Regions from separate parts of the Streptomyces sp. NPDC040622 genome, predicted to be linked through region 2. Evidence: riboswitches for the same ligand, from Rfam matches in the RefSeq annotation. Region 2 holds a riboswitch; each other region holds the start of a gene.

Region 1 (10,510 bases), 300 kb from region 2:
ATCTCGGCGTACGCCACCGGCATGCCGGTGGCGGCGAGCCGGTCCCGCAGCGCCGCGCCGGACACGGACCGGTGCGCGACCGGGCGGCCCGTGACACGGGAGAGCACCGCGGCGACCTCGGCGTAACTGAGCGCCCCGGGGCCGGTGATGAGGTGCGCCGTGTTGTGCGGGCGTGCGTCCGTCAGGGCCCGCACGGCGACCTCGGCGATGTCCCCGGCGTCGACGAACGCGACGCGGCCGTCACCGGTGGCGGTCACGATCTCACCGCGCTCGCGGACGCTGTCGGCGTGCGGGTGGCCTCCGGTGAAGTTCTGCATGAACCAGGAGGGCCGGAGCACCGCCCACTCCGGGAACCGCTCACGGACGGCGCGGTGCACCTCCCCCACTCCGGCGTCCGACTCGGCGATGGCCGACGAACCGAGCAGCACCACCCGGTCGACTCCCGCACGCCGCGCCCGGTCAAGGAACGGCAGCACGCGCGCGGCGGGGTCCGTGGCGGCCACGGGCGGCAGGAGATAGAGGCGGCGCACTCCGTCGAGCGCCGGCCCGTGGGTCGTGGTGTCGTCCCAGTCGAAGCGTGCCGTCTCGACGAGTGCCGTGGGGTCGGGCCGTCGGCCGGCGGAACGGACCGGGTGGCCCGACCCGGCCAGGCGGGCCACGATGCGGCTGCCGGTCGTTCCGGTGCCGCCGGTCACCAGGATCCTCTCGCCGCTCATCGGCCGGCTCCCGCGAACGGCGCGTCGGTTCCGCCGGCGATCTCCAGGGCGGTCAGCGGGTTCCAGTAGTCGCGGTAGTGGGTGATCAGTCCGTCCTTGGCGGTGACGACCACGATGTACGACATCTCGAAGGGTCGGCCGGTGCTCACCGAGCGTCCCTCGGAGCGCATCTCGACGATGACGACGTCGGGGTCCTCGGTGCGGTGGATCTCGACATAGGGGATGGCGGCGAGGTCCATGTGCTCGGGAAAGACGGTCATGTAGGCGCGCACCGCGTCCTTGCCGTCGAGTCGGCGCGGGGCGCCGGGCGGGGCGAAGGGGAACTCGAAGACGCCGTCCTCGGCCACCAGGTCCACCCACCCCTCGAAGTCCTTCGCCAGGAGCAGCTCGACGCCGCGCCGGAAGATGTCCTCGGGCGTGCCGCCCGGTGCGGTCGTGTTCGTCGTGTTCGTCGCGTTCGTCGTGTTCGTCATGGTGATGTCTTCCAGGAGTCTGTGTCCGGCCCGCGCTACGATACGGACCAGCGGTCCGGATCGACTATACGGACCGGCAGTCCGTTTTTCTAGTGGAGACCCCGTGACGCCACCGCCCCCGCGCAGGGAACGAGCCGACGCGCAGCGCAATCGCGAGGCCGTACTGGCCGCCGCCGACCGCCTGTTCACCGAGCGCGGCACCCCCGACCGCGTGTCCATGGACGACATCGCGGCTGCCGCGGGGGTCGGCAAGGGCACACTCTTCCGTCGGTTCGGCGACCGCGCGGGCCTGGTCAAGGCACTCGTCGAGCAGCGCACGGAACAGCTGCGGGCCGACGTCACCTCCGGCCCCCCGCCCCTGGGCCCGGGCTCGCCCGCCGACCGACGCGCCCTCGCGCTCCTGGACGCCCTGCTGCGTCTGAAGCTGGACACGCGTCCGCTCATGCTCGCTCTGGAGAGCGCGGGCAAAGGCAGCCCGTACCAGAACGACACCTACATGCTCTGGCACGCCGAGCTCACCGCCCTGCTCACCGAGGCCCGTGGCGAGCAGGACGCCGACTTCCTCGCGCACGCTCTCCTGGCGGCCGTACGCAGCGACCTCATCGAGCACCTGTGCGCGAACGGCACCCCGCCGCGGCAGATCCACGACGGGGTGGCCGCCCTCGCCCGGGCGACGCTGGCGGGCGGCGGCACGCAGGGCCGGTCCACGAGTGGTCCGTGACCGCGGACCCCGCCCGCCCGCGGTCCTCGCTCAGCCCGTGAACCGGAGCGTGACCTCCCGCGAGGCGTTTCCGTACGCGTCCACCGCCCGTACCCGCGCCACTTGGCGTGTGCCGGCCTCCGTGGCGGGCAGCGGGATGTCCAGGGCGCCGGGACGCGGCATGAAGTAGTACTCGGCGAGGACCTTCGTCGAGAGCACCTTCGCGCCGGTCGAGGTGTTCTCGACGTCGATCCGGTAGTGGTGCACCATCTGGTCGTCGCGCGCCTGCCGCACGCGCAGCACCCTGCCCTTCGTGCCGTCGGCGGGGCGCCGGCGCTCCCCCGCGCTCAGGCTGAGCGGGCGCCGGACGGTGAACTCCGGCGCGTTCGTGTTGCGGCGGGCATCCGTGTACGTGAAGCCGTTCTTGATCTGCTGGGGGCTGTCCCCCTCCAGGCGTACCGTCCATGTCGGCCCGCTGAGGGTGCCCGCGCTGGCGTACGGGGGCTGCCAGTTGGCCGACCACTGGCCGCCGGTGTAGATGTCGTGCCGGTCCGCCGCCATGTTGACGCGGGCGATCTCCGTGCGGTCGCGGTACACCTCGACGAAGAGAGCCTGCGCGGTCGGGGCCTCGAAGCGGTCCGCGAGCCCCGTCTCCGTGACCGCCTGGTAGCCGTGGTCCATCTCGACGTACGACATCGATCCGTCGTTGACGGCGGTGAAGTCCCGCTGGTGGACGGAGCGTTCGTCGTTGATGTTCAGGTGCGAGTGGCCGGAGAAGTACACCACCTGCGGGTACGCGCTCAGGTCCTCGGTGAGCCGGGGGTTCGACGCCTGCTGGCCGTCCATCGCGGTGCCGGGGGCGGGACGGTGGCCCTGGACGAGGACGGGCGTGTGCGCGTTCGCCGGGTCCTCGGTGAGCTCGGCCAGCCGCTTCTTGAGCCAGGCGCGCTGCGCGAGGTCGGAGTTGTACGTCTCCGTGTTCACGGTGAACACGTGCAGACCGCGCACGGTCGACTCGTAGTACCCGCCGCCGGAGTCGGGGAACCAGGAGCGGGGGTAGTGGGCGCGGATGTCGGCCAGGCCCGCGTCGTGGTTGCCGAGGGAGAGCAGGACCTGGGTGTCGTCCATGCCCTTGCGCGCGAGGTTGGCGCGGAAGATCTCGGAGACGATGCGGTGGTCGCCGCCGCGGCCGTCCCCGTTGTCGTTGATCATGTCGCCGTTGGAGAGGATCGCGTCGGGCTCGGGGAAGACCGATCCGATGGTGTCGAAGAAGCTCTCGTACTTCTTGTCGTTGTTCCGGTGGTCGCCTATGTGCACGTCGGACATGACGACGAGCCGCGCGAGAGGCTTCTCCGCGCTCTTCACGAGATAGCCGGCCGACACAGGCACACTCGCCCGGCCGGCGCGGAACGCGACAGCGGTGACGTTGGTGTCCTTCGTGATGCGCAACGGTCGGCCCGGCACGAAGACGCGTCCGGAGCGCGTGGGCGTGGTGCCGTCCAGGGTGTAACGGATCGTGGTGCCGCGCCCGGCGCGCAGCGTCAGGGAGACGGGCCGCTCGTAGCGGCCGCCGGCGCTGCTGAAGGCAGGGGCCGCGGGGATGGCGTGCGCGGAGCGGGCCCCGGCGGCGGGCGTCGGGGCGGTCGCGTGGGCGGCGGCCGGGAACAGCAGCGCCAGGGACGCGGCGGTGAACACGAAGGGGGTGCGTCTCACGAGGGGTCCTTGCCTCTGGCCGGGCCTTCGGTGCGTGCCGCCCGGCGTGAACTCCGGTGACAGTAGGCACCTTGGGTGAGGTAACGAGGCCAGACCAGTTGCCGTCCGGTGACTCGCCCGTGAACCGCTCCTCCTCCCCCTCCACCCCGGACATCCGTAAGAGGGTCTCACGCACATTATTGACGTTCACCGACGCTCGATGTTAGAACTTATAACGAACACGAAAGCACATAACAACGTGGATCGCGGTGGAGGTCGCCATGAACGCCGAAGCACTCGTCGAGGTCGTACTGCCGGGCAAGGTGGAGCCCGAGGGACTGGAGATCCGGCACGGAGCCGTACCGGTCGCGGGCCCGGGGCAGGTCCTGATCCGGATGGAGGCGACCGGGGTGTCGTTCGCCGAGCAGCAGATGCGGCGCGGCCGGTACTACGACCAGCCCCCGTTCCCCTTCGTCCCCGGCTACGACCTGGTGGGCACGGTGCTGGCCACCGGCGAGGGCGTCGAAGCACGACTGATGGGCACGAGGGTCGCCGCACTGGTGAAGGTGGGCGGCTGGGCCAGCCACGTGCTGGTCGACGCGGCGGACGTGGTGGAGGTGCCGGAGGGGATGGGCGCCGCGGAGGCGGAGACCCTGGTGGTGAACGGCGTCACCGCCTGGCAGATGCTCCACCGCAAGGCGCGGGTCCGGGCGGGGCAGACCGTCGTGGTGCACGGGGCCAACGGCGGCGTCGGTTCCGTCCTGGTCCAGCTCGCGCAGGCGGCAGGCGTGACGGTGATCGGCACGGCCTCCCCGCGCCACCATGAGGCCCTCCGGGAGCGCGGAGTCACGCCCGTCGACTACCGGGGCGACGTCGCCCCGCGGATCCGCGAGCTCGCCCCCGCAGGGGTGGCCGCCGTCTTCGACCACATCGGCGGGCGCGGCATCGTCGGCTCGTGGCGGCTGCTCGCGCCCGGCGGCACGCTCGTCTCGTACGGCAGCGCCTCCACCCGTGACGACGAGGGGTCCAAGCAGTGGCCCGTGCTCAAGCTGCTCGGCCGGGTGTGGCTGTGGAACGCGCTGCCCAACCGCCGCCGGGCCTGCTTCTTCAACGTCTGGGCGGGGAAGGCCCTGGCCAGGAACCGGTTCCGGGCCAGGCTGCGCGCCGACCTGACCGAGGTCTTCGCCGCCGCCCGGCGCGGCGAGGTCACCGCGCAGATCGCCGCCCAGGTGCCGCTCGGGCGCGCCGCCGAGGCGCTGCGTCTTGCCGAGTCCGGCACCGTCGCGGGCAAGGTCGTCCTCACCCCGTGACGGGTCGGGCCGACCGAGCCTCCTGCCAGACGTGCCCGTCCCACTCCTGCCCGTCCAGCCATGCCCGCAGCTCCGCGACCTCGTCGGCGTCGAGCAGCACGGGATCGACGGTCGTCCGCAGCTGGTGCGCCACCCCGGATTCCCGCAGGAGCCGCAGGCTGCGCAGGGCGGGAGCGGCGCTGTTGCGGGCGCCGGTGACACGGTCGTACGCGGGCGGGGCCGCCTTGACGTCGAACCCCACCCAGTCGACGAGCCCGCCCTCCAGCAGCTCGGCGAAGCGGCGGGGAAAGGCGCCTCCCGTGTGCAGGGCGACCCCGAACCCGAGGTCGCGCACCTGCCGCACGGCCGTCGCGAGCCCTGTCTGCAGCAGCGGTTCGCCGCCGGAGAAGACGACCCCGTCCAACAGGCCCGTGCGGCGGGCGAGATGGGCGGTGACTTGCGCCCAGGTGACGGGCGCCCGGCCGCGCGGGTCGAGGAGTGCGGGGTTGTGGCAGTAGCCGCAGCGCCAGGGGCAGCCCTGGCAGAACACCGTGGCGACCAGACGTCCCGGCCAGTCGCAGGTCGACAGGCGGGCCAGGCCGCCGACGCGGATCACGCCGCCGCTTCCCGGAACGGAACGCGTTCGGCGTGTTCCCCCTTCTTGCCGATGTTGAAGGAGGAGACGGGCCGGTGGTAGCCCATGACGCGCGTCCACACCTCGCACACGCCGCCGCACGTCGGGCAGGTGGAGTGCTCGCCCGCCAGATAACCGTGCTCCGGGCAGATCGAGAAGGTCGGGGTGACCGTCAGACAGAGCAGGGAGAACCGTTCCACCGCCCGGCGCACGAGAGTGCGGCAGGCCTCGGCATCGGAGAGCCGCTCGGACATGTACAGATGCAGGACGGTACCGCCGGTGTACTGGGTCTGCAGTTCGTCCTGCATCTCCAGGGCCTCGAAGGGATCGTCGGTCCATCCGACCGGCAGCTGCGAGGAGTTGGTGTAGTACGGATTGCTGTCCGTACCGGCCTGGAGGATCCCCGGGAAGCGGCGCCGGTCCTCCTTGGCGAACCGGTAGGTGGTTCCCTCCGCCGGGGTGGCCTCCATGTTGTAAAGGTGACCCGTCCGCTCCTGGAACTCCACCATCCGCGTCCGTACGTGGGTGAGCAGGCGCAGCGCGAGGGCGTGTCCCTCGGACGAGGTGATGTCATGGGCGTCGTGCGTGAAGTTGCGGATCATCTCGTTGATCCCGTTCACGCCGATGGTGGAGAAGTGGTTGCGCAGGGTGCCGAGGTAGCGCTTGGTGTACGGATAGAGGCCGCCGTCGATCAGGGCCTGGACAGTGACCCGTTTGATCTCCAGGCTGTCCCGGGCGAGCCCGAGCAGCCGGTCGAGAGCGCCGAAGAGTCCCGCCTCGTCCCCGGCGTGCAGATGGCCGAGCCGGGCGCAGTTGAGGGTGACCACCCCGAGGGAACCGGTCTCGGCGCTGCCGAACAGACCGTTGCCGCGTTTGAGCAGTTCCGTGAGGTCCAGCTGGAGGCGGCAGCACATCGAGCGGATCTGGTGCGGTGACAGGTCGGAGTTGACGAAGTTCTGGAAGTACGGCAGCCCGTACTTCGCGGTCATCACGAAAAGCCGCTCGGCGTTCTCGCTCTCCCAGGGGAAGTCCGCGGTGATGTTGTAGGTCGGGATGGGGAAGGTGAAGACCCGCCCGGTCGCGTCGCCGGCCGTCATCACCTCGATGTACGCCCGGTTGATCAGGTCCATCTCCGCCTGGAGCTCCCCGTACGCGAAGTCCGTCTCGCGGCCTCCGATGACCGGTATCTCCTCGCGCAGGTCGGGCGGGCACGTCCAGTCGAAGGTGAGGTTGGTGAAGGGCGTCTGGGTGCCCCAGCGGGACGGCACGTTGAGGTTGTGCACCAACTCCTGCACGCCCTGGCGGACTTCGGCGTACGTCAGGGAGTCCTTGCGCACGAAGGGGGCCATGTAGGTGTCGAAGGAGCTGAACGCCTGGGCGCCCGCCCACTCGTTCTGCAGCGTGCCGAGGAAGTTCACGATCTGGCCGACGGCGGAGGAGAAGTGCCGGGGCGGGGCGGAGTCGATCTGGCCGGGGACACCGTTGAACCCTTCGGTGAGCAGCGTGCGCAGCGACCAGCCCGCGCAGTAGCCGGACAGCATGTCCAGGTCGTGGATGTGCAGGTCGCCCTCGCGGTGGGCCAGGCCGACGGCCTCGGGGTAGACCTGGTCCAGCCAGTAGTTGGCGACGATCTTCCCCGCCGCGTTGAGGATCAGTCCGCCCAGTGAATAACCCTGGTTCGCGTTGGCGTTGACCCGCCAGTCGCTGCGGTCCAGATACTCGGTCACCGAGTCCACGGCGTCGATCTGCGTCACGTCGGCCCTCCCACGAGGCAGTACGGAGATGAGTCCTCACCGCACGAGAGGCACGGGAGGCGGACGCCGGCAGGTATCGGGCTCGGGCCGCTGTGCGACCACTCACCGTTGCGGGGCAGCCCCGGATTCGCACCGGGTTCCCTGTTGCCTCGGCGAACGCTCGTGAGCGCCCCGCCGAACCGACAGAAAAAACACTACATCTGGTGCCATCGCGACATGCCCGGCACAACGGGGTCGATGACGTTCGACCTGGAGAGGGGGACTTTGGGCCCGGCGGCCGCGCACGACTCGGCCGCCGGAGGCGTCGCCGTCAGAACTCGGAAGCCAGAAGCCAGAAGCGAGAAGAGGGCAGTCAGAAGATGGAGAGACCCGTGAGCGTCGTGAAGCGGTCCAGTGCCGCCACACCGGCCACCGAGTTGCCGCGCTCGTCGAGGCCCGGGCTCCACACGCACACCGTGCACCGGCCGGGCACGACCGCGATGATGCCGCCGCCCACCCCGCTCTTGCCGGGCAGCCCCACCCGATGGGCGAAGTCGCCGGCCGCGTCGTAGGTGCCGCACGTCAGCATCACCGCGTTGACCTGCTTGGCGCGGCTGCGGGTCAGGAGCGTGGAGCCGTCGGCCCTTATCCCGTGGCGGGCCAGGAACCCGGCGGCCAGCGCCAGGTCGCCGCAGGACGCCGCGACGGCGCACTGGCGGATGTACTGGTCGAGGAGGTCGGGGACCGGGTTGGAGATGTTGCCGTACGACGCCATGAAGTGCGCCAGCGCGGCGTTCCTGTCGCCGTGGGCGGCCTCCGAGGCGGCGACCTCGTCGTCGAAGGTCAGGTCCGGGTTGCCGGACTCGGCGCGCAGGAAGGCGCGCAGGGCGCCGGAGGCGTCGCCGGTCAGGGTGTGGAGGCGGTCGGTGACGACGAGCGCGCCCGCGTTGATGAACGGATTGCGGGGGATACCGTTCTCGTACTCCAGCTGGACCAGGGAGTTGAAGGGGTTCCCGGACGGCTCGCGCCCCACGTGCTCCCACAGGGCGTCGTCCTCCAGGGACAGCGCCAGGGCGAGCGTGAACACCTTGGTGATGGACTGGGTGGAGAAGGGGTGCTGCCAGTCCCCCACGCCGTACACCGTCCCGTCGAGCTCCGCGACGGCCATGGCGAAGCGGTTCGGGTCCGCCGAGGCGAGGGCCGGGATGTAGTCGGCGGGGCGGCCCCGGCCCGGGGCTGCGTCGATTTCGGCGGCGATGCGGTCCAGGACCGGCTGGAAGGAGGCGGACACGCTGACTCACTTTGGCTTCGTACGGTGATGCTTGCGCCACACCCTAACGCCGGCCCCGGCCCCGTGATCGCCAGGCCCGCGCCCGCGTCGCGCCCCACCGTCCGCGCCCCGCGGGCACACCCGGGGCGACTCGGTGGTGGCCGGCCACACCTCGCTGCCCGCTCCCCCCTACGCGCACGGTTCCGACCGCGGAGCGACCGACCCGGTGATCCTCTCCGCGCGGGACTTCACCGGCCGCCCGACCGCCCGACCGCCCGGCGGCCCGCGTCCACCCGACCGGCAGGGTTCCGCCGGGTTTCCACGGGAGTGGGGTGCGGACCAGCAGGGAGCCCCGGCCCATGCGTGCTGAGTCGAGTCCGCCGGCGGTCCTCGCCCACCCGGACGACGAGTCCCTGTCGGCCGGCGCCCAGCGGGCACTCACCGCCTGACCAGGCGCGATTCCGCGTGCGTAACCCGGTTGTGCCGGGCCGGCGCCGGTGACAGGGTCTCGGCCATGCCTACCTTCTCCGCGCCCGACAAAACCGAGCTCGCCTACCACGTGTACACGGACACCGGAGGGGGCGGCGGGGAGTCCTTCGGGCTCCCGCCCGTGATCTGTCTGCCGGGCGGCCCGATGCAGGCGTCCGCGTACCTCGGTGACCTCGGCGGTCTCGCGGCGCACCGCCCGCTGGTCATGCTGGATCTCCGCGGCACCGGCGACTCCGCGGTACCTGAGGACACCGCCTCCTACCGGTGCGACCGCCTCGTGGACGACGTCGAGGCGCTGCGCGAGCATCTGGGTCTTCGGACCGTGGATCTGCTGGCGCACTCCGCCGGTGCGAACCTCGCGGTGCTGTACGCGGCCCGCCACCCGGAGCGCGTCGGCAGGCTCGCGCTGATCACACCGAGCGTCATGGCCGTCGGCATCCCCGTGACCGGGGACGTCCGGCGCGAGACGGCGCTCCTGCGCCGGGACGAACCGTGGTTCCCCGCGGCGTTCGCGGCCCTGGAGGCCCTCGTGGCCGGACAGGTGACCGCCGAGGCCTTCGCCGCCATCGCTCCCTTCGCGTACGGCCGCTGGGACGCGGCGGCCCGGGCCCACCACGCCGCCGAGGACGGGCAGCGCAACGACGAGGCCGCCGCCGCGTTCGGGGCCGAGGGCGCCTACGATCCCGCGGCCACCCGTGCCGCGCTCGCCCGGTTCGGCTCCCCGGTCCTGGTGCTGGCCGGGGAGGCCGACCTCAACTCGCCGCCGCCCGCGATGGCCGAGCTCGCCGGCCTGTTCCCGTACGCCGAGCTCGTCGTGCGGCCCGGCGCCGCCCACTTTCCCTTCCTGGACGATCCGGAGGGGTTCGTGGCGGCCACGGCGGCGTTCCTGGCCTGACCGGCCGGCGCCCCGCGCGCGTCACCAGATCCGTACGCGTTCCGCCCGGTCGAGCCAGAGACCGTCGCCCTCGACCGTGCCGAACGCCTCGTGGAACTCGTCGAGGTTGCGGACGATGTTGGCGCGGAACTCCGGCGGCGAGTGCGGGTCGATCGTGAGGTACTGCTGCTCCTGCTCCTTGCGGCGCTTGGTGCGCCAGCAGTACGCCCAGTTCATGAAGAGCCGCTGGGAGCCGGTCATGCCGTCGCTCTCGGGCATCGGCTCCCCGTCGAGCGCGATGAGGTACGCGGTGTGCCCGATGGTCAGGCCGCCGAGATCGCCGATGTTCTCGCCGACCGTGAGGGAGCCGTTGACGAACTCGCCGGGCAGGTTGCGGGGCGAGAAGGCGTCGTACTGCGTGACGAGCGCCTTCGACTTCGCCTCGAACGCGGTCTTGTCGGCCGCGGTCCACCAGTCGTTGAGGTTGCCCGCGCCGTCGTACTGTGCGCCCTGGTCGTCGAAGCCGTGGCCGATCTCGTGGCCGATGACCGAGCCGATGCCGCCGTAGTTCTCCGCCGGGTCCGCGTCGGGCGAGAAGAACGGCTTCTGCAGGATGCCCGCGGGGAAGCAGATCTCGTTG
Region 2 (10,510 bases):
CTTGGCCATGGCGCACAGCTCCGGGGCGCGTGGATCGCCCCGGTCCAGGGCGTCGGCGGCCTGGCGCACCAGTGCGCGGGCGGCGGAGAGCTCGGTGGCCATGTCGGCGAGCCGGAACCGCAGTGCCTGCGCGTCCAGGAGGGACGAGCCGAACGCCTCCCGGTCGGCGAGATGGGCCACGCTGCGGTGCAGGGCGCTCTGTGCGCCGCCGAGCGAGCAGGCCGCGATGCCGAGGCGACCGCCGTTGAGGCCGTTCATGGCGATGCGGAAGCCGTCGCCCTCGGCACCGAGCCTGCGGTCGGCGGGGACGCGCACGCCGTCGAGCAGGACCTGGCGGGTGGGCTGGGCGTTCCAGCCCATCTTGCGTTCGTCGGCGCCGAAGGAGAGACCGGGGTCGTCCCGTTCGACGACGAACGCGGAGATACCGCCGGGGCCTTCCTCGCCGGTGCGCGCCATCACGATGTACACGCGTGCGGCCCCAGCCCCCGAGATGAACTGCTTGACGCCGGTCAGGACGTACGCGTCACCGTCCCGTTCGGCGCGCGTCCGCAGGGCTGCGGCGTCCGATCCGGCGCCGGGTTCGGTGAGGCAGTAGCTGCCCAGCGACGCGGCGGTGCACAGGTCCGGCAGCCAGCGGGCGCGCTGCCCCTCGTCGCCGTACCGGTCGATCATCCAGGCGACCATGTTGTGGATGGAGAGGTATCCGGCGATGGAGGGGCAGCCGGTGGCCAGCGCCTCGAAGACGAGTGTGCCGTCGCTCCGGCAGAGCCCCGAACCGCCATGTTCCTCGCGTACGTAGACGCCACCGAGGCCCAGTTCGGCGGCCTTGCGCAGCACGTCCACGGGGAAGTGCTTGTCGCGGTCCCAGGCGACGGCGTGCGGTGCGAGGTGCTCGTCGGCGAAGTCGAGCGTGACCTCTGCCAGGGCGAGCTGGTCCTTGGTGAGGGTGGTGCCCATCGATGTCATCGCCGTCATCCCATCGTCGGGATGGTGAAGCTCGCGCCTTCCCTGATCCCCGAGGGCCAGCGCGAGGTGACGGTCTTGGTGCGGGTGTAGAAGCGGACGGCGTCGGGGCCGTGCTGGTTCAGGTCGCCGAATCCGGAGCGCTTCCAGCCGCCGAACGTGTGGTAGGCGACCGGGACGGGGATCGGCACGTTGACGCCGACCATGCCGGCGCCGACGCGCCGTGTGAAGTCACGTGCGGTGTCGCCGTCCCTGGTGAAGATCGCGACGCCGTTGCCGTAGGGGTGCTCGGTGGGCAGGCGCAGGGCCGCCTCGTAGTCCGCCGCGCGGGCCACGCACAGCACCGGGCCGAAGATCTCCTCGCGGTAGATCCGCATGCGCGGCGAGACGCGGTCGAAGAGGGTGGCTCCGGCGAAGAATCCGTTCTCGTGCCCGGGCAGGGTGAAGTCACGCCCGTCGACGACAAGTTCGGCCCCTTCGTTGACGCCGATGTCCACGTACCGGCGCACCCGGTCGAGCGCATCCCGGGTCACCAGGGGGCCGAAGTCCGCCTCGGGGTCGTCGGAACGGCCGATGCGCAGTCCGGCGACGCGCTTCTTGAGGCGGGCGACGAGCGCGTCCGCGGTCTCCTCGCCCACGGGAACGGCGACGGAGATGGCCATGCAGCGCTCCCCCGCCGAGCCGTACCCGGCGCCGATCAGGGCGTCCACGGCCTGGTCGAGGTCGGCGTCCGGCATGACGATCATGTGGTTCTTGGCGCCGCCGAAGCACTGGGCGCGCTTGCCGTGCGCGGCGGCGGTGGCGTAGATGTGCGCGGCGATCGGTGTGGAGCCGACGAAGCCGAGCGCCTGGACGCGCGAGTCCTCCAGGAGGGTGTCGACGCTCTCCTTGCCGCCGTTGACGACGTTCAGGACGCCGGGCGGCAGGCCCGCCTCCAGGAACAGTTCGGCGAGCCTCAGCGGCACCGAGGGGGCACGTTCGGAGGGCTTGAGGACGAAGGAGTTGCCGCAGGCCAGTGCGGGTGCCGCCTTCCACAGCGGGATCATCGCGGGGAAGTTGAAGGGAGTGATCCCGGCGGTGACGCCGAGCGGTACCCGCAGGGAGTGCACGTCGATGCCGGTGCCGGCGTTGTCGCTGAACTCGCCCTTCAGCAGGTGCGGGATTCCCGCGGCGAACTCCACGACCTCCAGACCTCGTTGCAGATCGCCGTGCGCGTCGGCGACGGTCTTGCCGTGCTCGCTGGACAGCTGCCGCGCCAGCGACTCCCGCTCGCCCTCGACGAGTTGGAGGAAGCGCAGCAGGACGCGGGCGCGCCGCTGCGGGTTCCACTCGCCCCAGGCCCGCTGGGCGGACGCGGCATCGGCGATCGCCACCTCCGTCTCCGCCCGCCCCGCGAGCGGCACATGTGCCTGTACGGAGCCGGAGTTGGGGTCGTACACGTCGGCGAAGAGCCCGGAGGCGCCGCGCACGTGCTTGCCGCCGATGAAATGTGTCAGTTCACGGACCATGAGAGCCTGCTCTCGTCAGGTGCGATCCGGGGATGGCACGGCAGGCCGACGACGCCACCGGGTGAGGGGCGCGGAAGGGTCCGCCGTGGGACGCGAAGGCCTAAGAGCCGCCGTGGAGTCGAGCGCAGGCAGGGGCCGTCGCTCGCTTCGCCGGATCACCTGGGTCGTGGGTACGGACCGGTGCCATGCGTGTCTGCTCCATCCTCGTGGACAACACGGAACACCCCGCGGCCGGTATCCTGACTCCCGGATCAGCGCGCGTTCTCCCGCCTTCCCGACGGGACTTGTCCGTCAGTGGCGTATCGCTCCGCGAGAACGCACTCCCCGGTCACAGTGGCGGGACCGCGCCGGATTCACACCGGCTTCCCTGCACCGCGGGCTCTGGTCACGAACATATAGTTGGACGTCCTAGTAAGTCCACCCCGACTTTCCGGCGCCCCCTCGGCAACGCCGCGGTGACTCGCACCGGCGAGTAGTCGTATCGCACAGGTCACGGGCACAGCGCTGCCGGCAGGCGCTCCTCGCGCACCGGGCACAGGCGTGGCGTCGGCCGATCGCAGGCAACCCGACGGCCGCACGCCTGCCGGTCACGCGGTCACTGGCCGTCCTTCAACTTGATGATCTTGCCGTTCTTGTCGAGCGTGTGGTCGTTCCAGTAGGTGTCCCACTTGTCGCCGACGTGCTCGGGCACCTTGCCCTCGGGGTAGCGGGCGTACCCCTTCGGCGGCTCCTGCCCGTCGGGCTGGCACGCGGACCCGCTGCCGCCGACGCGCAGGACCGGGTACTCACCGCCGCCGCAGGTCGCGTCCTGCACGGAACAGCTCGTCAGCACCGCGGCCGTCACGCCGGCCAGGGCCAGGCCCACGGCGGCCCGCGCCGGGCGGCTGCCGATCGCTCGCGAGGTCGGACGAACTCGGATGGTCCTACGCACAGCTGGCTCCCTCTCATCGACTGGTGAGACCAGCTTGCGCGGGCCGCCAGGATTGATCATGAGTACGGGTACTCAGGCGGCGGAGTCGCCCTACCTGTTTCCGCGGGCAGCCGAAAGGCGCGACCGCTCCGCAGGCGCCGCCCCGCACCCGGGGATCACCTCACTCGTGGCGCGCCCCGCCGTCCAGGACCACGTCGACGGCGTGGCGGCGGTGCGCGGCGAAGCGTTCGAGGGCGGTGCCGGTGTCCCGGGAGCGCAGCGCGTCGACGAGTTCCCGGTGTTCGTGCGGGACGCGGTCGAGGTAGCCCTGGGCGCTGCGGCCGATCCGGGTCAGCAGGAACAGATGGACCTGGCAGCGGATGCCCTCCCACGCCTCGACGAGGCGGCGGTGACCCCCGGCCGCGAAGACGGCGTCGTGGAACTCGATGTCGCGGCGCACCATGTCGTGCGCGTCGACGGCCCGGTCCATCGCCTCCGCCGTCTTGCCCAGGGAGGAGAGCTCCTCCTCCGAAGCGCGCGCGATCACCTCGCGCACGGCGAGGTCCTCCAACACGGCGCGCAGGCTGTCGAGTTCGGCCACGTCCTCGGGGGACAGCGTCGTCACCGTCGTGCCCCGGTGCCACGCACAGTGGACCAACCCCTCGCGTTCCAGCAACCGCAGGGCTTCGCGCACCGGACCGCGGCTCACGTCCATCGCGAAGGACAGCTCCACCTCGCGCAGCTGCGCGCCGGGAGCGTAGGCCCCGTTGAAGATGGCCTCGCGGATCCGGTCCGCGACCTCGTCGGCCAGGCCGCGGCGCCGCGCGGGCGCCACCCGCCCCTGCTCATCCATGTCTTGGCTCACTCGTCTCTTGCTCTCACCAGGGCCACCAATGTTAACGTGCGACCCAACTCCTAATGTCAACATTCAGACACCGGGTCAGGGCGACAGCACCCAGACCGCCCCCGACGGAAGGGCAGCGCCGGACATGAGCGTTCTCGACTCCCCCATCCCGCGGTTCCACCTGGCCGTACCGGTCGACGACCTGGCCGCCGCGCGTCTCTTCTACGGCGAGGTCCTCGGCCTCGAACAGGGCCGCAGCGCGGAGACCTGGGTGGACTGGAACCTGCACGGGCACCAGTTCGTCACCCACCTCGCGCCGGAACGCGGCCGGCAGATCCACAACCCGGTCGACGGGCACGCCGTCCCGGTGCCGCACTTCGGGCTGATCCTGACGGTTCCCGCGTTCCGGGAGCTCGCCGGGCGACTGCGCTCGGCGGGCGTCGAGTTCGTCATCGAGCCCTACACCCGCTTCGAGGGGCAGAAGGGTGAGCAGTGGACGATGTTCCTCCTCGACCCGGCGGGCAACGCCCTGGAGTTCAAGGCCTTCGCCGACGACTCCCAGGTCTTCGCCGCCTGAGGCCGACGGACCGACGTACGGGCGGCAGGACGGGCGGGGTGATGTCGGTGGTCGTGACGCAGCCGTGTCCGGTTCCGGTGACGCAGTCGCCGCCGGAGGTCGTGGTGGTGACCGCGTTGCGCAGCGTCTTGTCGCCGCCCTTCCTGACCGTCACGGAGTCGGTGATCTTCCCGCCGGGTAGAGCCGAGCTGGACCGCGGCGCGGGGCGGGGTCTTGTGCGGGCTCAGGGACTGGGAGGTGGTCGTGGTGGTGCAGCGGGGGCTGCCACTACTGCCACTGGCCGTGGGCGATTCGGTGCGCGATCACCCGCCTGCCGCCACCCCTTCCTGTACGTCAGGAGAGCGTGCGGACCACCTCGCGCACCCGGCCGGCGAGGGACTCCGGCAGCGGTGCGTAGTGCAGCGCGGACAGCTCTTTCTGTCCCGTCCCGCTCGCCGTGTAGGCCAGGAACGACTTGAGCGCGGGCAGGGTCTCGGGGCGGTTGCCCTGGTCGCAGACGATCTCGTAGGTGACCTGGACGATGGGGTACGCGCCCGGGGCCGAGGCACCGTGGCGGAACTTCAGCGTCATGTCGCCGCCCTCGCCCGCGACACGGGCCTGGGCGATGCCGGCCGACGCCGTCGTGGGCGTCGGTTCGACCGGGGCGGGCGCGCCCGTGTCGATGCTCACGGTCTTGACCTCGCGGGCCCGCGCGAACGACAGCTCGAAGTAGCCGATGGCGCCGAAGCCCGACGTCACCTCCGAGGCGACACCGCTCGATCCGCTCGCCGACGCGCCGCCCGTGCCCTGCCAGGCCTTGCTGACCGGGTGGGTCCAGGCCTCGGGAGCGGCACCCGCGAGATAGGACTGGAAGTTGTGCGTGGTGCCGGAGTCGTCCGAGCGGTGCACGGGGCGTATGGGCATCGACGGCAGCTCGGCGCCGGGGTTGAGGCGCCGGATCTCCTCGTCGTCCCAGCTGGTGATCTTCTGGTCGAAGATCCTGGCGAGGGTCGCGGCGTCGAGGACCAGGTCCTCCACGCCGGGCACGTCGTAACCGATCGCGATGGGGCCGCCGACCATCGGCAGGTCGATCGCACGGCCGCCGCGGCAGACGTCCTTGGAGCGCTCGACCTCGTCGGGCTTCAGCGCGCTGTCGGAGCCGCCGAACGCGGTCGCGCCCCGCAGGAACTGCGCGCCGCCCGCCCCCGATCCGATGGGGTTGTAGGCGATCCGCACGCCCGGGCAGGCGCGTTGGTAGTTCTTGATCCAGTACTTCATCGCGTTCTGCTGCGCACTCGATCCGGTCCCCGGGACCTTGCCCGCGGCAGCGCAGTCGATCCCCGAGACGGCGGCGGCATCGGCGGGGCCCCGCCCGGCGCCGGCATCGTCATCGTCGTCGAGGCCCGCGAATCCGCATCCCGCCAGGGACAGTGACAGCAGGGCCGTCAGGGAGACCGCGGCGCACCCTCTTGCGCCTTGGTACGTACGTCCTGGACGTGGGCGTTGCAACGTTGTCCCCTCGGAATACCGCGACATCGGTCTCGGCCGGTACTCCGACTCCCGGCCGACCTCAGATGCTCGCCGATCGAGGGCCGCGGCGGGTGACGGGCAGGCGAACATCGGGCGACGCGCCGCGGTACGGGGGCCGATCGGCAGGCGGGCCCGGACGGGGAGCGAGCGGCGCGAGGGCCGCGAACGGGGTGTCCTACACTCCGCCCCATGAAGATCGCGCCCGCTGCCGTCACCGAGGACCTGGCGCCGACCGGCGTGCTGCGTGCCTCCGTCAACCTGGGCAACCCGGTGCTCGCCCAGGGCACTTCGGCGGCCCCCTCCGGCATCACCGTCGACATCGCGCGTGAGGTCGCCGCGCGGCTCGGCGTCCCCGTGGAGTTCCTGTGCTTCGACGCGGCACGCTCGTCGTACGAGGCGATGGCGGAGGGCCGGGCCGACCTGTGCTTCCTGGCCGTCGAACCGGCCCGCGAGGGCGAGGTCGCCTTCACCGCGCCGTACGTCGTGATCGAGGGCGTGTACGCCGTGCCCCGGGACTCGCCCCTCCGCACGGCCGCCGACGTCGACCGCGCCGGTGTGCGGATCGGCGTGAAGCGCGGCTCCGCCTACGACCTGTTCCTCACCCGCACCCTGCGGCACGCGAGTGTCGTGCGCGGCGACGAGGGAGTCGAGGCCTTTCGCACGGGGGGCCTTGAGGTCGCGGCGGGCATCCGGCAGCCGCTTGCCGCGTACGTGGCCGCCCATCCCGGACTGCGCCTGATCGAGGACCGTTTCATGCAGATCCGGCAGGCCGTGGGCACGACACGGACCCGTACGCCCGAGACCGTCGGTTTCCTCCGTGACCTCGTCGAGGAGCTCAAGGCGACCGGGTTCGTCGCCGCCTCCCTGCGCGGTTCGGGGCAGAGCGACACGCTCGTCGCCCCACCCGGGTAGTCTGCCGACGGTACGCACCCCCACCAGGAGCTGAGATGCCCGGTCACCCGAGCACGCGCTGACGCATCAGGTCGTCCGACCCGTCATCGCGTGCTGCCCGTAGCCGCGGCACAGCGAGCCCTTTTCCGCTCTCTCGGCTCCCGCAGTTCCTGCGGCTCCCTCACGGGGTTGTTGTGCCCTCTCTTGCGCGTGCCTCGGGCACCGTCCTTCGCGATCCCGGCTTCCGTCTGCTCTGGGTGGGCCAGACCGCCTCCCAGTTCGGGGCGCAGGCCGCCCAGATCGTCCTGCCGCTCATCGCCGTCCTCTCCCTCGACGCCTCCACCGGCGGGCTCGGCGCGCTGCGCGCGGTCGAGCAGACCCCGATCCTGCTGTTCTCCCTGTTCGCCGGCGCGTGGGTGGACCGCAGACGCGCCCGTGACGTGATGGTCCAGTCCGATCTGGGCCGCGTGCTGGCCCTGGGGTCCGTCGCCCTCGCGCATCTCCTCGGCGTCCTCGGCCTGCCGGTGCTGTTCGTCGTCGCCTTCGCCGTCGGCGTGCTCGGCGTGTACTTCGACGTGGCCTGTCAGACGTGCCTCGTACGCCTGGTGGCGCGCGAGGAGTTGGCGCGGGGCAACAGCGCGCTGGAGGGCAGCAGGTCCGCCGCGCAGATCGGCGGTCCCGCGCTCGGCGGTGCGCTGGTGTCGGCCCTGTCGGCACCGGTCGCCGCCCTGTCGAGCTCGGCCTTCTTCGCGGTGTCGGCGCTGTCCATCGGCCGCATCCGCCGGGCGGAGCGGCTGCCCGCGACCCCGGCCGGGCCGGTGAGCGTGTGGGGGCGGATACGCGAAGGGCTGTGGCTGGTCGCCGGACATCCCGCGCTGCGGGCCGTGGGGCTCGCCTCGGCCGCGTTCCAGTTCTCCTTCGCGGCCCTGATGACCGTGTACCTGCTCTTCCTGCCCCGCGAGCTGCACCTGTCGGGCGCCGCCATCGGTCTCGCGCTCGCGGCGACCGGGCCGGGGGCGGTCGTGGGGTCGCTGCTGGCCGCCCGGCTCCCGGGGCGGTTCGGGTACGGCCGGGTGCTGGTGGCCGCCGCGGCGCTGGCCGACGCAGTGATGCTCTGCGTGCCCGCGCTGCGCGGCCCCTCCGGCCTGACGGTCGGTCTGCTCATGGGCGTCAACTTCGTCTTCGGTGTCTTCAGCCAGCTGGTCAACGTCACGGTCATGGCCGTGCGTCAGGCCGTCACGCCCGTCGGGGTCCAGGGTCGGGTGGTCGCCACGGTCCACTTCGCCGGCATGGGGATGACCCCGCTCGGCTCATTGCTCGGCGGGTTCCTGGCCGACGCGGCGGGGCTGCGCACCGGGCTCCTGCTGACCGCGGTCGGTCTCGCGCTGTCGCCGTTGTGCATGGCGCTGTCCCCGCTGGCGCGGCTCGGGCGGACCCTGCCGCTCTGACGTGGCTGTTCCTCGCTTGCTGCGGGCCGGCCGCGGCCTCGTGGTCCGGCCGGGCCGGTACGTCCCCCGTCAACGGCGAGGCGTGCCCGGCGGGCCGTCGCTCACAGCGGCCCCGGGCCGAGAAGCTGGCCTCCGTCCACGACGAGCGTCTCGCCGGTGATCCAGCGGGCGCCGTCCCCGGCGAGGAACGCCACGGCCTCCCCCAGGTCCTCGGGTTCCCCGATACGACCGAGGGGGGTGGCCGCGGCGACCCGCGCCTCGTTCTCCTGCCAGAGCGCCTCGGCCAGTTTCGTGCGGACGACACCGGGAGCGATGGCGTTGACCCGGACCTTCGGCGCCAGCTCCAGGGCGAGTTGCTTGGTGAGGTGGATGAGGGCGGCCTTCGAGACGTGGTAGACGCCGACGTCCTGGGCGACCGTGTACCCGCCGATGGAGGCGGTGTTGACGACGGATCCGCCGTGCTCGCCCATCCACGCCTTCACCGCGAGCGACGTCCACAGGATCGGCGCCCAGAGGTTGACGTCCATCGTCTTGGCGAAGCGCCCGTGGTCCTGGTCGATGACGGGGCCGTACGCGGGATTCGTACCGGCGTTGTTGACGAGGATGTCGAGGCTGCCGTACGTGGCGACGGCGTGGTCGACGCAGGCACGGGCGGCGGCCTCGTCGGTGGCGTGGGCGCCGAACCCCTCGACCCCCACGCCCAGTTGGCGGGCCGCCTCCTTGGCACGCTCCTCGCTGCGGGAGGTGACCACGACCTGCGCCCCGCGGTCGCGCAGCGCGGCGGCGGCCGCGAGGCCGATGCCCCGCGACGCGCCCGTGACGACGGCGACCTTGCCCTCCAGCGGGCCGCTCATCGCGCGGTCCGCTCGCTGTCGCGGCGGCGCAGTTCCCGCAGCGCGATGGTGCGCTTGTGCACCTCGTCGGGGCCGTCGGCCAGGCGCAGCGTGCGCAGGTGGGCGTACATGCCGGCGAGCGGGAAGTCGTCGCTGACCCCGGCGCCGCCGTGCACCTGGATCGCCCGGTCCACGACCTTCAGGGCGACCTCGGGCGCGGCGACCTTGATGGCGGCGATCTCCGTGCGGGCCTCCTTGTTGCCGACGGTGTCCATGAGGTGCGCGGCCTTGAGGGTCAGCAGGCGCGCCATGTCGATCTCGATGCGGGACTCGGCGATCCAGTCCTGGATGTTGGCCCGGTCGGCCAGCGGGGCCCCGAACGTCGTGCGCGACCGGGCGCGGTCGATCATCAGGTCCAGGGCGCGTTCCGCCATGCCGACCGCCCGCATGCAGTGGTGGATGCGGCCGGGCCCGAGCCGCGCCTGGCTGATCATGAAGCCGTCGCCCTCGCCCGCGAGCAGGGCGGCGGCGGGAACGCGCACGTCCTCGAAGAGCACCTCGGCGTGGCCCTCGCGGTCCTGGTATCCGAAGACGGGCAGACCGCGCAGGACCGTGACGCCCTGGGTGTCGAGGGGGACCACCATCATGCTCTGCTGGCGGTGACTGGGCCCGTCCGGGTCGGTCTTGCCCATGACGATGAGCACCCGGCAGTTGCGGTGCAGGGCGTTGGAGGTCCACCACTTGCGGCCGTTGAGGACGTAGTCGTCGCCGTCACGGACCATGCGCATCTCGATGTTGCGGGCGTCGGAGCTGGCGACCGCCGGTTCGGTCATGGCGAACGCGGAGGCGATCTCACCGGCGAGCAGCGGCTTCAGCCACTGCTCCTTGTGCTCCTCCGTGCCGAACAGCGTGAGGACCTCCATGTTGCCGGTGTCCGGCGCGTTGCAGTTGGTGGCCTCGGGGGCGAGGTGCGCGCTGCGGCCCATGATCTCGGCCAGCGTCGCGTACTCCAGGTTGGTCAGGCCCG
Region 3 (10,510 bases), on a different contig from region 2:
ACGCCCGCCGAGATCGCCGCCCTGCTCCGCGACCGCGGCTTCGGCCCGAGCCGCCTGCGCGTCCTCGAACAGCTCGGCGGGGAGCGGGAGTCGTCGTACGAAGGGGTCGCCGAGGACTGGACGCACGCGCCCGGCGCCGCGCTGAACGTCGTCGCGGTCGAGTGCCGCCGCTCCCCCGACGCCCTGCGGCTCGGCGTCGTGCCGGGGCTGCCCGACGCCGCGTACGAGAGCGACGGACAGCTCACCAAGCGGTACGTCCGCGCCGCCACCCTCGCCGCCCTCGCGCCCGCCCCCGGCGAACTGCTCTGGGACATCGGCGGGGGCTCAGGGTCGATCGCCGTGGAGTGGCTGCGGGCGCACCCGTCGTGCCGCGCCGTCACCGTCGAGAAGAACGCCGTGCGCGCCGAGCGCATCACCCGCAACGCCGAACGGCTCGGCGTGCCCGCGCTGCGCGTCGTCACCGGCGCCGCACCCGCCGCGCTCGACGGGCTCCCCGCGCCGGACGCCGTGTTCATCGGCGGCGGCCTCACCGCGCCCGGCCTCCTGGACGCGGGGTGGGCCGCGCTGCCGCCCGGCGGACGCCTCGTCGCGAACACCGTGACGCTGGAGTCGGAGGCGCTGCTCACCGAGTGGTACCGGCTCCACGGCGGTGAGCTGGTGCGGCTCGCGGTCGCGCAGGCCGTGCCCGTGGGCGGCTTCACCGGCTGGCGGCAGGCCATGCCGGTCACGCAATGGTCCGTCACCAAGGCCGACACCGAGTCCGTCACACCGTCCGGCGCCACATCCGGCACCGAGCCCGGCAGCAAGTCCGGCAGCAAGTCTGGAGAAGAAGAACGATGACCGTGTACTTCATCGGCGCGGGACCCGGCGCCGCCGACCTGATCACGGTCCGCGGCGCGCGGCGGATCGCCGCCTGCCAGGTCTGCCTGTACGCGGGCAGCCTGGTGCCGCGCGAACTGCTCGCCGAATGCCCGGACGGGGCACGGCTGGTGGACACCGCGCGGCTCAACCTCGACGAGATCACCGCCGAGTTGACGCACGCGCACGAGCAGGGCCTCGACGTGGCGCGGCTGCACTCGGGCGACCCGTCCGTGTTCAGCGCGGTGGCCGAGCAGATGCGGCGGCTCGACGCGGCCGGGGTGCCCTACGAAGTGGTGCCGGGCGTACCGGCGTTCGCCGCGGCGGCGGCCGCGCTCAAGCGGGAGCTGACGGTGCCGACCGTCGGCCAGACCGTGATCCTCACGCGCGTCGCGCAGCGCGCGACGGCCATGCCCGAGGGCGAGGACCTGGCCACGCTCGGCCGCAGCGGCGCGCTCCTCGTCCTGCACCTGGCCGCGGGGTACGTGGACCGCGTGGTCGACGAGCTCCTCCCCCACTACGGCGCGCACTGCCCCGCCGCCGTGGTCGCCCTCGCCAGCCGCCCCGACGAGGTGATCCTGCGCGGCACGCTGGCGGACATCGCGGGCCAGGTGAAGGAGGCGGGCATCGTGCGCACCGCCGTCATCATGGTGGGGCGGACGCTGGGCGCCTCGCAGTTCCGCGACAGTCACCTGTACTCGGCGGAACGGGACCGGCACGACTGCTGACACTCCCGGCCGGGACGGGGCGACGTGCGGGAGCGCCGGCCCCGTCACGTGAGGCCGCTGCGCCCCACGACGTTCCCCGCCCGGTCGATGCAGATGACGTCCACCGCGACCGGTGCGCCCCGCAGCACCCCGAGCGCCTGGTCGCGGGCCGCCACCGCGACGAGGTCGCCCAGCGGCACGCCCGCCGCCGCGCACAACTGAAGTGCCGCGAGGCCCGTGTTGGCGGCGGCGACCTGTCCGGCGAGGCCGGCACCGGCACCGCCCCTGCGGGCCAGCTCCGCGAGGAAACCCTTGTCGACCTGGGAGCGGGCCGAGTGCAGGTCCAGGTGTCCTGCCGCCAGCTTCGACAGCTTGGCGAAGCCGCCGCAGACGGTGAGCCGGTCCACGGGGTGGCGTCGTACGTACTTGAGGACGGCGCCCGCGAAGTCCCCCATGTCGAGGAGCGCGTCCTCGGGCAGGCCGTACTCGGCGACGACCGTCTTCTCCGACGTCGACCCCGTGCACCCGGCGACGTGCGTGCGCCCCGCGGCCCGCGCCACGTCGACACCGCGCCGGATCGAGTCGATCCACGCCGAGCAGGAGTAGGGGACGACGATCCCGGTCGTGCCGAGGACGGACAGGCCGCCGAGGATGCCGAGGCGGGGGTTCCAGGTGGAGCGGGCGATCTCCTCGCCGTGGTCGACGGAGACGGTGATCTCGACGTCCGGGGCGACCCCGGCACGTGCGGCGACCAGCGCCACGTGGTCGCGCATCAGCTGCCTCGGCACGGGGTTGATCGCGGGCTCGCCGACGTCCAGGGGCAGCCCGGGGCGGGTGACGGTGCCCACGCCGGGGCCCGCCCTGAAGACGACGCCCGACCCGGTGGGCAGCCGGCGCACCGTGGACCGCACCAGCGCGCCGTGCGTGACGTCCGGGTCGTCGCCCGCGTCCTTGACGACACCCGCCATGGCGTGGGAGCCGCCGAGCTCCTCCGCGGCGAGCGCGAAGGCGGGCGTCTGTCCCTTGGGCAGCGTGATGGTCACGGGGTCGGGGAAGTCGCCGCTCAGCAGCGCCGTGTACGCGGCGGTGGTGGCGGCGGTCGCACAGGCGCCGGTCGTCCAGCCGGGGCGCAGGCCGGTGTGCTTGAGTTGGGCGCTGCGCCCGCCCTCGGCCTCACTTGCCCTGCCCGGCTTGCCCGCCCGGCCCGGCTCGTCTGGCTTGCTTGCCTCACTCATGAAGGAAACCGAACTCCGTGCACGTACTGATTCTGGGGGGAACGACCGAGGCCCGCCGCCTGGCGGAGCTCCTCGTGGACGAGGCGGGACTGCGGGTGACCAGCTCCCTGGCGGGACGGGTCGCCTCGCCCCGGATGCCGCCGGGCGAGGTCCGCGTGGGTGGTTTCGGCGGGTCGCAGGGCCTGGCCGCGTGGCTGCGCGAGCACCGCGTGGACGCGCTCATCGACGCCACCCATCCTTTCGCCGGGACGATCTCGTTCAACGCGGCGACCGCCGCCGCGTCGGCCCATGTTCCCCTGCTCGCCCTGCGTCGGCCCGGCTGGGTCGCGGGTGAGGGGGACGACTGGCACTCGGTCGGCTCCCTGGACGAGGCCGCGCGTGTGCTGCCCGCGCTGGGCGAGCGGGTGTTCCTCACGACCGGGCGGATGGGGCTCGCCGCGTTCTCGGGGCCCGGACTCGCGGCGCTGTGGTTTCTCGTACGGTCCGTCGACGCGCCCGAGCCGCCGTGTCCCGCCCGCATGGAGGTGCTCCTTGACCGGGGGCCCTTCACGCTCGACGGGGAGCGTGAACTGCTGCGCCGGTACGGGGTGGATGTCGTGGTGACGAAGGACAGCGGGGGTGGGGCGACGGCGCCGAAACTGGCTGCCGCGCGTGAGGCGGGGGTTCCGGTGGTCGTGGTCCGGCGGCCCGCGGTGCCGGATGCGGCCTCGGTGGCCGCCTCGCCCGGGGAGGCGGCCGACTGGGTACGCCTCCTCCCGCGGGGCGGGGCGTAGTCCCTCCGCCCCGCCCGTCCGTGGTGGCCGGTCGCGCGGTTCCCCGCGCCCCTGGGACACCCTGCGCCCCGGCGCGGGGTGCCCCGTACCGTCCGCGAGGCGCGCCGTGGGTCTACGTCGGTGTGGTCTCCGGGTATCTGCGGGGTGTCCAGACGATCTGCTTTTTGCCGTCGTTCCTCTGGACCCATTGGGTCTGGGAGGAGCCGACGATCAGCAGCGTGCGCATGTCGACGTCCGACGGGTCCAGGTCACCCAGGCGTACGACGCGTACGTTCTCCTCGGGGCCTCCGACGTCTCTGCCGAGGACCACCGGCGTGTCCGGTGTGCGGTGCTCAAGGAGCAGTTCGCGGGCCTTGCCGACCTGCCAGGTGCGGCTGCGCGAGCCGGGGTTGTAGAGCGCGAGGACGAGGTCCGCCGCGGCCGCCGCCGCGAGGCGTTCCGCGATGACCTCCCACGGCTTGAGACGGTCGGAGAGGGAGAGGGTCGCGTAGTCGTGGCCGAGCGGCGCCCCCGCGCGGGCCGCCGCCGCGTTGGCGGCGGTCACCCCGGGCAGCACCCGGACCGGCACGTCCGCGTACGCGTCCTGCGAGGCGACCTCCAGGACGGCCGTGGCCATCGCGAAGACGCCCGGGTCGCCGCCCGACACGACGGCGACGCGCCGCCCGCGCTGCGCCAGCTCCAGGGCGAACTCGGCGCGCTCCGACTCGACCCGGTTGTCGGAGCCGTGCCGCCGCTGTCCCGGCCGGTGCGGCACCCGGTCGACGTACGTGGTGTAGCCGACCAGGTCGTCGGCGGCGGCCAGCGCGCCGCGCGTCTCGGGGGTCAGCCACAGCGGGCCCGCGGGGCCGGTGCCGACCACGACGACCTCGCCGCGCTCCGCGTCCCGCGCGGGCGGCTCGGGCGCGGGGCCGCCGGTCAGCGGCGCCACCCTGCTGGGCAGGACCGCCACGGAGAAGTACGGCACCGAATCCGGGTCCACGTCGGCCAGCCTGCCGGTGCGCTCGCCGGCCATGGTGGCCCGCTCGACGTAGCGGGCCTCCGCCAGGCGGCCCGCCGTCTCCAGGGCGCCGCGCACCTTCCCGAACGTACGGCCGAGCTTCATGACGACCGCGGAGTCCGTCGCCGCCAGACGCGCGGCCAGCTCCTCCTCGGGGAGCGTGCCGGGCAGGACGGTGAGGACCTCCTCGGCCTCCACCAGCGGCTCGCCGAGGCGGGCCGCCGCCGCGCTCACCGAGGTCACGCCGGGGATCACCTCGGTCGGGTAGCGGTGCGCGAGGCGCTTGTGCATGTGCTGGTAGGAGCCGTAGAAGAGCGGGTCGCCCTCGGCCAGGACGGCGACCGTGCGGCCCGCGTCGAGGTGGACGGCGAGGCGGGCGGCGGCCTCCTCGTAGAAGTCGTCGAGGGCGCCGCGGTAGCCGCCGGGGTGGTCGGTGCTCTCCGTGGTGACGGGGTAGACCAGCGCTTCCTCGATGTGGTCGGCGCGCAGGTGCGCGGCCGCGATCGAGCGGGCTATGGAACGGCCGTGTCGTGCCGAGTGGTAGGCGACGACGTCGGCCGCCGCGATCACCTCGACGGCGCGCAGGGTCATCAGCGACGGGTCGCCCGGGCCGAGCCCGACGCCGTACAGCCGCCCCTGCGCGGTCCCGGCGGCCCGGGTCGCGTTCTCGGTGCGCTGTTCGGTGCTCTGTTCGGTGCTCTGTTCGGTGAGCCGTTCGGTCCTCTGTTCGGTGTTCACTCGGCCTCGCTCGCAATCGCGTTGATCGCCGCCGCGGCCATCGCACTGCCGCCCCTGCGACCCCGTACGACCAGATATTCCAGGCCCGAGGAGTGCGCGGCGAGCGCGTCCTTGGACTCGGCGGCGCCGACGAAGCCGACCGGGATGCCGAGGACGGCGGCGGGGCGGGGCGCGCCCTCCTCGATCATCTCCAGGAGGCGGAAGAGCGCCGTGGGGGCGTTGCCGATGGCGACGACCGAGCCTTCGAGGCGGTCGCGCCAGAGTTCGAGGGCGGCGGCGCTGCGGGTCGTGCCCAGCCGCGCCGCGAGGTCCGGCACGGACGGGTCGGCGAGGGTGCAGATCACGTCGTTGCCGGCGGGCAGCCGCTTGCGCGTGACGCCGCTGGCGACCATGTTCGCGTCGCAAAGGATCGGCGCGCCGTCGCGCAGCGCCTTGCGGGCGTCGGCGATCACCCGCGGGCTGTGGGCGAGATCCTTCACGAGGTCGACCATGCCGCAGGCGTGGATCATCCGGACCGCGACCTGACTGACGTCGGCGGGCAGCCCGTTCAGGTCGGCCTCCGCGCGGATGGTGGCAAAGGACTCGCGGTAGATCGCCGCGCCGTCCTTCTCGTAGTCGAACACTGTGCTCTCGCTCATCTCGTGGCCGTCGTTCTCGTGGTGGTGCATGCGGTGTTCGTGGTGGTACGTACCGTTTTTGTGCGGGTACGTGCCGTGGTGACGCGGTCGGTCAGGGTGCCGTCGGGCACGGGGATCGCCTCGCCGGCCGTGCGCGCCGTCACCTCGTACCGCCCGCCGCCGGTGGCGAGGACGTCGACCCAGTCGCCGCGCGGGTGTCCGCAGCGGCGTTCGCAGCCGGAGAAATGGACCGGCAGGACGGGCAGCGCGCCGTGGGCGGGGATCCCGTCGTCGAGGCCCGGCACGGCGTCCGCGCGCACGTCGGCGAGGGACTTGGCGCAGCCGGGGCGGCCGGCGCAGGCGCCGACGCCGCGCCAGGGCGAGTCGGCGGTGGTGAGGTACCCGGCGTCGGCCAGGACGGCGAGGCGGTCCCGGGCCGCGTCCGCGTCGGCGAAGCCGGGGAGCACGAAGCCGCGCCACGGGGTGACGCGCAGCTCGTCGGCGGGGAGCGGCAGGAGGGCCCGCCACTGGGCGGCGTCGACGCGGCCGAGGGGAACGTCGACGGCGACCGCGCGGCCGGTGACGCCCGGGGCCGGCGGGGCACCTAGGGTCACCGGCGGGGGCCCGGCGGGCACGGCCCCGGTGGGCGCCGCCCCGACGGACGCGGCCCCGGTGGGCGCGGCCCCGGTGGGCGCCGCCCCGACGGACGCGATCCCGGCGGGCGCGGTCCCCGCGGGCGGGGTCCCGGTGGGCGCGGCCCCGACGGGCGCGATCCCAGCGGACGCGATCCCAGCGGGCACCGCCTCGGCGGACACAGCCCCGCTGGGCATGACCTCGACGGGCGCGGCCCCAACGGGCACCGCCCCGGCGGACGCGGTCCCGGCAGGCACGGCCCCGGCGGGCACCGCCTCGGCGGACGCAACCCCGCTGGGCACGGTCCCGACGGGCGCAGCCCCAACGGGCACCGCCCCGGCGGACGCGATCTCGACAGGCACGGCCCCGGCGGGCACCGCCTCGGCGGACGCAACCCCGATGGGCACGGTCCCGACCGGCACGGTCCCGGCGGACCCGGCCCCGCCAGACCCGGCCCCGACGGACTCGGCCCAGATGCCCGCCCGCTCCAGCGCCCCCGCAAGGTCCGCACCCGGGCTGCCGGGCAGCTCCGCCACCCGCCAGGCCCCGTTGCCCGCCGCGCGCGCGGCGGCGAGGAAGGCGCCGGCGGCGGCGAGTGCGGCGCGCGGGGCGTCCGGCGCGGCGACGCGGCGGGCGAGGTCCCCGAGCCGTACGACCGCCGTCCCGCCGGATTCTGCGATCAAGGTCACATCGCCGCCGAGCCCGGCCACGTCCCCGCGCCCGTCGTCCAGGGCGAACAGGAAGCGGCCCGAGAGTTCCGCGGTCCACTCCTCGGCGCAGAGGAGTCCGTCCAGCTCACGGACCCACAACTGCACGTCGGCGTGGCCGAGTCCGTCGGTTCCCGCGGCCGGGGACGCCACGATGTTCCGGACGCGTTCGTGCCGCTCGGAGGGGAGCAGGCCCGCGTCGGCGAGCAGCCGGGCGAGCTCGCCGCCGCACGTCTCGCCCAGGCCGCGCAGCTCGATGTTGCCGCGCGAGGTGATGCTGAGGTTCCCGTCCCCCAGGCGCTCCGCCGCCGTCCCCAGCGCCACGACCTGACGGGTCGTCAAAAGGCCGCCGGGCAGGCGGAGTCGGGCGAGCCGGCCGTCGTCGGCGAGGTGCAGGCGAAGCGCTCCGGGGCAGGCGTCACCCCGGTCGCGTATGACGGATTCGCCCTGGTCTGGGGGGAGAGCTGGGGTGGGCGGCATGGCGGCGAGCATACCCACGCGGATCCGGCCGGTCGCCTGCCGGGACGGGCCGTCGCGGCAGGTGGCCGCCCCGCCGGACGCGGGCAGGACTTACTATGCAGGCGGCGGTCCGACAGGTCCGCCGACGCCAGCGACGGCGTGGGTCCACCAGGACCCGAGGGAGGAAGCCCGGTGCGATTCCGGCGCGGTCCCGCCACTGTGAGCCCCACCCGTGTGGGGTGAGCCAGGAACTCCTGCCGTCCATACGACCACCCGGGGCGCGGACACCCCGAGGAAGGCCTGCGCCCGCATGCTTCTGCTGTTGTCGACCTCCGACACCGACCTGCTCAGCGCCCGCGCGGCGGGAGGCCCGGTCGACTACCGGTTCGCCAACCCCTCGCGCCTCGACCTCACCGGGCTGCCCGCCCTGCTCGACGGCGTCGACCTCGTCGTCGTCCGCCTCCTCGGCGGCGTCCGCGCCTGGCAGGACGGCCTGGACCAGCTCATCGCCACCGGCCTGCCGGTCGTCGTGCTCACCGGTGAACAGGCGCCCGACGCCCAGCTGATGGCCTCCTCCACCGTGCCGGTCGGCATCGCCGCCGAGGCGCACGCCTACCTCGCGCACGGCGGCCCCGCGAACCTGGAGCAGCTGGCCCGCTTCCTCTGCGACACCGTGCTGCTCACCGGGCACGGTTTCGAGCCGCCGGCGCCCGCACCCTCCTGGGGCCCGCTGGAGCGCACCGCGCGCGAGGTCGAGGGCCCGACGGTGGCCGTGCTCTACTACCGCGCCCACCACATGAGCGGCAACACCGCGTTCGTGGACGCGCTCTGCGGTGCGATCGAGGACGCGGGCGCGCGGCCCCTCCCGCTCTACGTGGCGTCGCTGCGCGCCCCCGAGCCCGAGCTGATCGACGCGCTGCGCGCCGCCGACACCATCGTGACGACGGTCCTCGCGGCCGGTGGCACCAAGCCCGCCGAGGCCTCCGCGGGCGGCGACGACGAGTCGTGGGACGCGGGCGCCCTGACCGGCCTCGACGTGCCGATCCTCCAGGCGCTCTGCCTGACCGGGTCCCGCGCGGCCTGGGAGGAGAACGACGAGGGCGTCTCGCCGCTGGACGCCGCGAGCCAGATCGCGGTGCCGGAGTTCGACGGCCGCCTCATCACGGTCCCCTTCTCCTTCAAGGAGATCGACGAGGACGGCCTGCCCGCGTACGTGGCCGACGCCGAGCGGGCGGCCCGCGTCGCCGGCATCGCCGTGCGCCACGCCCGCCTGAAGCACATCCCGGCCGCCGACAAGCGCCTGGCCCTGGTGCTGTCCGCGTACCCGACGAAGCACTCCCGCATCGGCAACGCGGTGGGGCTCGACACCCCCGCCTCCGCCGTCGAGCTGCTGCGCAGGTTGCGCGCCGAGGGGTACGACTTCGGCCCCGAGGCCGACATCCCCGGCCTGGTCTCCGGCGACGGCGACGAGCTGATCCGCGCGCTCATCGACGCGGGCGGCCACGACCAGGAGTGGCTCACCGAGGAGCAGCTCGCCGCCAACCCGGTGCGCATACCCGCCGCCGACTACAAGCGGTGGTACGCCACGCTCCCCGCGGAGCTGCGCGCGTCCGTCGAGGGCCACTGGGGCCCGCCGCCCGGCGAGATGTTCCTGGACCGCAGCCGGGTGGGCCGGGGCGGCGACCCGGAGGGCGACATCGTGCTCGCCGCCCTGCGCCGCGGGAACCTGCTGGTCCTCATCCAGCCGCCGCGCGGCTTCGGCGAGAACCCCATCGCGATCTACCACGACCCCGACCTGCCGCCCTCGCACCACTACTTGGCGGCCTACCGCTGGATCGCGGCGCCCGCGGCCGACGGCGGCTTCGGCGCCGACGCGATGGTCCACCTCGGCAAGCACGGCAACCTGGAGTGGCTGCCCGGCAAGAACGCCGGCCTCTCCGCGGCCTGCGGCCCCGACGCGGCGCTCGGCGACCTGCCGCTGATCTACCCCTTCCTGGTCAACGACCCGGGCGAGGGCACGCAGGCCAAGCGCCGCGTGCACGCCACGCTCATCGACCACCTGGTGCCGCCGATGGCGCGCGCCGACTCCTACGGCGACATCGCGCGCCTGGAGCAGCTCCTCGACGAGTACGCGCAGATCAGCTCCATGGACCCGGCGAAGCTGCCCGCGATCCGCGCGCAGATCTGGACGCTCATCCAGGCCGCGAAGCTCGACCACGACCTGGGCCTGGAGGACCGTCCCGACGACGACGGCTTCGACGACTTCCTGCTGCACGTCGACGGCTGGCTCTGCGAGATCAAGGACATGCAGATCCGCGACGGTCTGCACGTGCTGGGCAAGGCGCCGGCGGGCGGCGACCGCGTCAACCTGGTCCTCGCGATCCTGCGGGCCCGCCAGATCTGGGGCGGCACGACGGCCCTGCCCGGCCTGCGGGAGGCGCTCGGTCTGGACGAGTCCGCCGCCACGCGGGCCGGCGCCGACGAGGCGGAGGACAGGGCCCGCGCGCTGGTGCAGGCGATGGACGACGCGGGCTGGGACCCGGCGGCGGTGGCTTCGGTGGCCGCGGGCCAGGGCGAACAGGTCGCCGCCGTCCTGGAGTTCGCGGCTCATGAGGTCGTCCCGCGCCTGGCGGCCACCACTGCCGAGCTCGATCACGCGGTGCACGCCCTGAACGGCGGCTTCGTCCCCGCCGGCCCCTCGGGCTCCCCGCTGCGCGGCCTGGTCAACGTCCTGCCGACCGGCCGCAACTTCTACTCGGTCGACCCCAAGGCCGTCCCCTCCCGCC

The links. Region 2 has a riboswitch for cobalamin ahead of ACZ592_RS24615 (CoA-acylating methylmalonate-semialdehyde dehydrogenase). Riboswitches for the same ligand answer to the same signal wherever they lie in the genome.
Region 1: it holds a riboswitch for cobalamin, as region 2 does, so the genes downstream of both, ACZ592_RS23265 (ribonucleoside triphosphate reductase) here and ACZ592_RS24615 (CoA-acylating methylmalonate-semialdehyde dehydrogenase) in region 2, are expected to answer to the same signal.
Region 3: it holds a riboswitch for cobalamin, as region 2 does, so the genes downstream of both, cobN (cobaltochelatase subunit CobN) here and ACZ592_RS24615 (CoA-acylating methylmalonate-semialdehyde dehydrogenase) in region 2, are expected to answer to the same signal.

Annotation. Positions count from the first base shown of each region.
Region 1 is NZ_JBVIXD010000008.1:5,847-16,356, forward strand. Features, by position in the region: gene ACZ592_RS23235 (NmrA family NAD(P)-binding protein) at 1-716, opposite strand, end outside; gene ACZ592_RS23240 (nuclear transport factor 2 family protein) at 713-1,189, opposite strand; gene ACZ592_RS23245 (TetR/AcrR family transcriptional regulator) at 1,293-1,910, shown strand; gene ACZ592_RS23250 (metallophosphoesterase) at 1,941-3,602, opposite strand; gene ACZ592_RS23255 (medium chain dehydrogenase/reductase family protein) at 3,863-4,891, shown strand; gene ACZ592_RS23260 (anaerobic ribonucleoside-triphosphate reductase activating protein) at 4,881-5,486, opposite strand; gene ACZ592_RS23265 (ribonucleoside triphosphate reductase) at 5,483-7,258, opposite strand; cobalamin riboswitch at 7,310-7,457, opposite strand; gene ACZ592_RS23270 (glutaminase) at 7,611-8,528, opposite strand; gene ACZ592_RS23275 (alpha/beta fold hydrolase) at 9,022-9,891, shown strand; gene ACZ592_RS23280 (M13 family metallopeptidase) at 9,913-10,510, opposite strand, start outside.
Region 2 is NZ_JBVIXD010000008.1:306,425-316,934, forward strand. Features, by position in the region: gene ACZ592_RS24610 (acyl-CoA dehydrogenase family protein) at 1-957, opposite strand, end outside; gene ACZ592_RS24615 (CoA-acylating methylmalonate-semialdehyde dehydrogenase) at 972-2,471, opposite strand; cobalamin riboswitch at 2,684-2,863, opposite strand; gene ACZ592_RS24620 (SCO0607 family lipoprotein) at 3,067-3,402, opposite strand; gene ACZ592_RS24625 (GntR family transcriptional regulator) at 3,563-4,234, opposite strand; gene ACZ592_RS24630 (VOC family protein) at 4,371-4,802, shown strand; gene pstS (phosphate ABC transporter substrate-binding protein PstS) at 5,136-6,290, opposite strand; gene ACZ592_RS24640 (transporter substrate-binding domain-containing protein) at 6,501-7,223, shown strand; gene ACZ592_RS24645 (MFS transporter) at 7,397-8,650, shown strand; gene ACZ592_RS24650 (SDR family oxidoreductase) at 8,752-9,504, opposite strand; gene ACZ592_RS24655 (acyl-CoA dehydrogenase family protein) at 9,501-10,510, opposite strand, start outside.
Region 3 is NZ_JBVIXD010000005.1:577,688-588,197, forward strand. Features, by position in the region: gene cbiE (precorrin-6y C5,15-methyltransferase (decarboxylating) subunit CbiE) at 1-840, shown strand, start outside; gene cobM (precorrin-4 C(11)-methyltransferase) at 837-1,586, shown strand; gene ACZ592_RS17230 (cobalt-precorrin-5B (C(1))-methyltransferase) at 1,631-2,800, opposite strand; gene ACZ592_RS17235 (cobalt-precorrin-6A reductase) at 2,818-3,573, shown strand; gene ACZ592_RS17240 (precorrin-2 C(20)-methyltransferase) at 3,686-5,308, opposite strand; gene ACZ592_RS17245 (precorrin-8X methylmutase) at 5,305-5,946, opposite strand; gene ACZ592_RS17250 (cobalamin biosynthesis protein CobG) at 5,943-7,745, opposite strand; cobalamin riboswitch at 7,870-7,993, shown strand; gene cobN (cobaltochelatase subunit CobN) at 8,035-10,510, shown strand, end outside.